2 regions of the Bacillus sp. PK6-16 genome follow, and region 1 is predicted to be linked to the other one. Evidence: predicted binding sites of a transcription regulator. Region 1 holds the regulator's gene; the other holds the start of a gene.
The links. Region 1 encodes CtsR, which represses protease genes until heat stress. Its sites were predicted from a motif close to ATGGTCAATAAAGGTCAAACA; they were not measured.

Region 1 (3,192 bases):
CTTTCTCAATCCAATTATCTATTTGATTGGCGCTTTGAAGCGCCTTTGATAACTGTAGTCCTGGAAATAGGCACTGAATCCTAATGTGGTCTTCCTCATTAAGCATCACACTAATGTGTTCGCTTTCTGATAACAGACATGCTCCATATTCGGTCCCTGCTAGATTTGGACTAATTAAATGCTTTTCGACTAAAACTCTCCTTTGAAGAGGAGTTAGTTCATTCATTTTTAATAGCCCAAACTTCCCAAAGGGCTCTACCGCTTTATTTATAAATTTCTTTTTAAATAATTCTTGAACCTTTTGAGCTTCCTCTTCGTTTTGCATAGTAGAAAATTGATATTGCTTAAAATTACGAGCCAAACGAATTCGACTACTTAAAACAATATCAGAATCAGGGCCATCCCCCTTCATCCATGGACTAATCGCTTCATTCATAATTTTGTCCAGTGACATAGAACTACTCCCCCTCTCTATGCTCACTAAGCTGAGTTTCAAGCCCTCGAATTTCATCTCTTACCTCAGCAGCTTTCTCAAACTCCTCATTCTGTACATATTGTTTCAGAATAAGTTTTAGTTCATCTAATTCTTTCTTTAAGTGGATATTTCCTTCCATTCGTTCCGGAATTTTTCCACAATGTTCTGTATGTCCACCATGAAGTCGCTTTAACAATGGGTTTAAGTGTCCTTTAAATGTATCGTAACAAGAAGCACAACCAAAGCGTCCCACTTTTGTAAAATGTTCATATGTCATCTTACAATCTGGACATCTTACTGTATTTGTATTTGAAAACCCGTTTTTTCCTTCTCCAAACATTGTTGATTCACCGTGTAATAAACCAGCAAATACATCATGAAATGAAAAGTTAGACTGTGATGATTGAAAGAAAGACGTATAGCCACTTTGCTCCGCACATTGCTCACAAAGATGAACTTCCGCCTTCTTCTCGTTGATTACTTTTGTATAATGTAAAGTTGCTGGTCTTATATTACAGTTTTGACAAGTCATCAATATCCCCACCTTTACAACAGGAACGATCTACCTCATGATACTTTTCATACATTACTAGATTGTCCTCTTTCCTTAATCCACTCAGATAAAAGTACATGCTCTTTTTCAAAACTTCTACAATATTTAACTGCCCTATCTTAATTATCATTCTTTTACAAAAGCTGTATTTATTTATATTTCAGTGTTCTTAACATTGCGCATAATATTCGAGCCCTAAGTTCATCTCGAGAAGGAATATCCATTGATAATACAGAACGATCTAGTACACTTAACATTAATTTTGCTTCACGGCCTGTTATGATTCCCTCTTCTAATAAACGTATAATCATACTCTCTGCATTCCCTTGTGCAACGCTATGATCAATCATATGAAGCATTTGATCAATAATGTCTATATCATCATGCAGTTTGACTTTTATAATGCGAATGTAACCTCCTCCACCACGTTTACTTTCTACTACAAATCCTCTTTCTAATGTAAAACGGGTATTGATTACATAATTGATTTGAGATGGTACGCACTCGAATCGATCCGCAATCTCATTTCTTTTGATTTCAATCACATTATTATTACTTAAGTCAATAACTTGCTTTAGATATTGCTCAATGATATCAGATATATTTCTCATTTATCCGCCACCTTTATTGACTTTGACTATCTTTGACTTTAATTATATACGTATTAATAAAATTTGCAACTCTTTTGCTTATTCACTATCCTAGCCACATTCCCCTGCATTTAATCAAAATAGTAATTATTTAAGCATATTTTTTTAATTACTATGGATTATAAAAGAAAACACGAAAAAACACGAGTCATTTGACTCGTGTTTAGTTGCTTGGCGACGTCCTACTCTCACAGGGACAAGGTCCCAACTACCATCGGCGCTAGAGAGCTTAACTTCCGTGTTCGGTATGGGAACGGGTGTGACCTCTCTGCCATCATCACCAAACTATGAAGGCATATTCCTTCAAAACTAGATAACATTTGCTACATATTATATGGTTAAGTCCTCGATCTATTAGTATTCGTCAGCTCCACATGTCACCATGCTTCCACCTCGAACCTATCAACCTGATCATCTTTCAGGGATCTTACTAGCTTACGCTATGGGAAATCTCATCTTGAGGGGGGCTTCATGCTTAGATGCTTTCAGCACTTATCCCTTCCGCACATAGCTACCCAGCTATGCCCTTGGCAGAACAACTGGTACACCAGCGGTGCGTCCATCCCGGTCCTCTCGTACTAAGGACAGCTCCTCTCAAATTTCCTACGCCCACGACGGATAGGGACCGAACTGTCTCACGACGTTCTGAACCCAGCTCGCGTACCGCTTTAATGGGCGAACAGCCCAACCCTTGGGACCGACTACAGCCCCAGGATGCGATGAGCCGACATCGAGGTGCCAAACCTCCCCGTCGATGTGGACTCTTGGGGGAGATAAGCCTGTTATCCCCGGGGTAGCTTTTATCCGTTGAGCGATGGCCCTTCCATGCGGAACCACCGGATCACTAAGCCCGACTTTCGTCCCTGCTCGACTTGTAGGTCTCGCAGTCAAGCTCCCTTATGCCTTTGCACTCTACGAATGATTTCCAACCATTCTGAGGGAACCTTTGGGCGCCTCCGTTACACTTTAGGAGGCGACCGCCCCAGTCAAACTGCCCACCTGACACTGTCTCCCGGGTCGATAAGACCCGTAGGTTAGAATTTCAATACAGTCAGGGCGGTATCCCACCAGCGCCTCCACCGAAGCTAGCGCTCCGGTTTCAATGGCTCCCGCCTATCCTGTACAAACTGTACCAAAATTCAATATCAGGCTACAGTAAAGCTCCACGGGGTCTTTCCGTCCTGTCGCGGGTAACCTGCATCTTCACAGGTACTATAATTTCACCGAGTCTCTGGTTGAGACAGTGCCCAAATCGTTACACCTTTCGTGCGGGTCGGAACTTACCCGACAAGGAATTTCGCTACCTTAGGACCGTTATAGTTACGGCCGCCGTTTACTGGGGCTTCAGTTCAGAGCTTCGCTTACGCTAACCCCTCTCCTTAACCTTCCAGCACCGGGCAGGTGTCACCCCCTATACTTCGCCTTACGGCTTCGCAGAGAGCTGTGTTTTTGCTAAACAGTCGCTTGGGCCTATTCACTGCGGCTTTCCGTTAAGAAAGCACCCCTTCTCCCGA
Region 2 (3,192 bases), 460 kb from region 1:
AGAAAGATGGAAAGACAGTAAATGCAAAGAGCATAATGGGGATTATGAGCTTAGCAATTGGAACTGGAAGCATGATAACAATTACAACAGAAGGTTCAGATGCAGAAGAGGCTTTAGAAGCATTAGCTGCATATGTACAATAAGAAGCTATCGCGTATATGCGATAGCTTTTTGTTTTTGCGGTTTACTTAAAGGGAGTTTTCGGGATAGGGGGTATGTAGGTGGTTTGTCCTTGTCGTAGATTGTCGGTAAATCGATATGTTGTGTCGAACCGTTGATATATTTAGGTGAATACCAGGGTGGGTATCCAGACGGAGGTGCATGATAATAAAAAAGCGCCCTGTAATAGGGCGCTTTTTTTATGTATCTAGCTCCAGCGGCTAGAATCTCCGGTCGCTTCGCCCCTTCATTCGAGGCAAAAAGCGCCTCGGAATCAGGTGCTCCATCGCCCTGCGATTCTAAACGAGCCGCTTTCGCTTTTTTTATGTATCTAGCTCCAGCGGCTAGAATCTCCGGTCGCTTCGCCCCTTCATTCGAGGCAAAAAGCGCCTCGGAATCAGGTGCTCCATCGCCCTGCGATTCTAAACGAGCCGCTTTCGCTTTTTTTATGTATCTAGCTCCAGCGGCTAGAATCTCCGGTCGCTTCGCCCCTTCATTCGAGGCAAAAAGCGCCTCGGAATCAGGTGCTCCATCGCCCTGCGATTCTAAACGAGCCGCTTTCGCTTTTTTTATGTATCTAGCTCCAGCGGCTAGAATCTCCGGTCGCTTCGCCCCTTCATTCGAGGCAAAAAGCGCCTCGGAATCAGGTGCTCCATCGCCCTGCGATTCTAAACGAGCCGCTTTCGCTTTTAGTTGTATCCAGCTCCAGCGGCTAGAATCTCCGGTCGCTTCGCCCCTTCATTCGAGGCAAAAAGCGCCTCGGAATCAGGTGCTCCATCGCCCTGCGATTCTAAACGAGCCGCTTTCGCTTTTAGTTGTATCCAGCTCCAGCGGCTAGAATCTCCGGTCGCTTCGCCCCTTCATTCGAGGCAAAAAGCGCCTCGGAATCAGGGACTCCATCGCCCTGCGATTCTGAACGAGCCGCTTTCGCTTTTAGTTATTAACGATTTGTAAAGATCTTATCGATTAAACCGTATTCTAAAGCTTTTTCTGCTGTCATGAAGTTGTCGCGGTCTGTGTCGCGTTGTAGTACTTCAAGTGGTTGACCAGTGCGGTCAGCAAGAATTTGGTTTAGTTTTTCACGTAAGAATAGGATACGTTTTGCAGCGATTTCGATTTCAGTCGCTTGACCTTGTGCTCCACCAAGTGGTTGGTGAATCATTACTTCACTGTTTGGAAGTGCGTAACGTTTTCCTTTTTCACCTGCTGCAAGTAAGAATGCACCCATAGATGCAGCCATACCGATACAGATTGTTGATACTTGTGGTTTAATAAACTGCATTGTATCATAGATTGCCATACCCGCTGTGATAGAACCACCAGGGCTGTTGATGTAGATGTGAATATCTTTTTCTGGATCTTGAGATTCCAAGAATAAAAGCTGGGAAACGATTGAGTTAGCTACGTTGTCATCAATTGCACTACCAAGCATAATGATGCGGTCTTTTAATAGTCGAGAGTAAATATCGTAAGCGCGTTCTCCACGATTTGTTTGTTCAATTACTGTAGGAATTAAATTCATCTGTTATTTCCTCCTTATAAAGCTTTCTTAGTCTTATAATACAATTATGGTCAATAAAGGTCAAACGAAACCACTTTAAATCAAAAAAATATGTAGTTGTACCATGAAATATTCGCTATGTTTTCGAAATTCCCTGCTTATGTATCTTCAACATCATAACCGAATTACATAAATTTAAACGTTATGAAAACTGGAGAAAAAAGAAAAGAACGCCTTTTAACTGAAGCGTTCTTTCGATAATTAGTCTTTTAAAAGATAGGTTACTTTATTTAAAATCTTTTCGATTTGTTTCGCGTTTTTACTATACATTTCGCTTGCTGATTTCGACTTTGTTTCTAAGGAAAATAGTTCGAGATCAGCATGACATTTTTTTAAAGATGCTAATAATAAAGGTTTGTTTTGAGGAGAAGGCATCTGGAGTTTGTCATTGTAAATGTCGATAGTAAGTTGTCCGTATGAATCCACTTGACCGAGGAAGACATTTTCAATAACAACACCGAGTTTTTCTAATTCTGAATGTAGCCAAGCGCGGTTATGTCCGCTTGCTGAAAGAGGTTCATCTAGTACATTTCCATCCATAATAACAGTTTGTGGTTCTTTCTCGTTTGGTACTTTTAAACCGATGTCTTTTGCTGTAAGTGGCTGGGAATCTTTCTTTAATAATACATTTAATTCTCCGCTTGGTTCTAAGACAGCAAATTCGACTTCAGCTACGCTGAACGCACTTTTTCCACGGAGAAGTTCCAGTAATTCGTCACTCGTATATTTTTCTTTCTTCAAGTTATCTTCGAGTATCTTTCCGTCTTTTATTAATACGGTAGATTTCCCTTCAAAGAAGTCCCGAGCTGTTTTGTTCTTTAAAGAGAGGATTCCTGTTAAAAAAGGTACCACAGCGAAAATGAGTATCGCAAAGACGCCGTGAAAAAATTTTGAATCGAGCCCTGTAGATACTTGGGCAGCGATGTCACCAATCGTCATTCCGGCTATGTATTCAAAAAAGGAAAGCTGAGAGATTTGTCTTTTCCCTAACCATTTCGTAATAGCGAATAAAATAATTAATATGAATACAGAGCGAAGAATGACAAGTGTCCATTCCGGCAGGTGAGACATAGTCGTTTCCTCCAGTCTACTTAAAACCCTTTATATTGAGGTTCTTCACGTTCTAATACTGAAATTCTATCCTTTAAATCAGCGATGACGCTGTCCATTTCTAACATACATTCATGAAATACGCGTTTTGATTCTTCGTCTTGTGAATTTAATGAAAGGGAGCTTAAACTTGCTTGGGCGCCCCTTACACTAGCAAGGCAAGTTTTTACGCTAGCGATAACAGTCATATAAATACCTCTTATCCTTTCGGTTTGAATAGTAATGCTCCAATGAAGCCGAAAATAATAGCTGCTGATACACCGGCGCTCGTTACTTTAAACATGCCGGTAATAACGCCAACGATGCCATGTTTTGCAGCTTCTTCCATTGCGCCATGAACGAGGGCATTACCAAAGCTTGTA

Region 2: the regulator CtsR is predicted to act here: its motif matches at 1,728-1,748, upstream of clpP (ATP-dependent Clp endopeptidase proteolytic subunit ClpP).

Annotation. Positions count from the first base shown of each region.
Region 1 is NZ_CP096511.1:5,206,732-5,209,923, forward strand. Features, by position in the region: gene mcsB (protein-arginine kinase McsB) at 1-454, opposite strand, end outside; gene mcsA (protein-arginine kinase activator protein McsA) at 459-1,007, opposite strand; gene ctsR (transcriptional regulator CtsR) at 1,178-1,639, opposite strand; rRNA gene rrf (5S ribosomal RNA) at 1,848-1,963, opposite strand; rRNA gene M1D66_RS26785 (23S ribosomal RNA) at 2,013-3,192, opposite strand, start outside.
Region 2 is NZ_CP096511.1:369,690-372,881, forward strand. Features, by position in the region: gene M1D66_RS01745 (HPr family phosphocarrier protein) at 1-143, shown strand, start outside; gene clpP (ATP-dependent Clp endopeptidase proteolytic subunit ClpP) at 1,100-1,681, opposite strand; gene M1D66_RS01755 (DUF421 domain-containing protein) at 1,922-2,791, opposite strand; gene M1D66_RS01760 (DUF1657 domain-containing protein) at 2,812-3,018, opposite strand; gene spoVAE (stage V sporulation protein AE) at 3,030-3,192, opposite strand, start outside.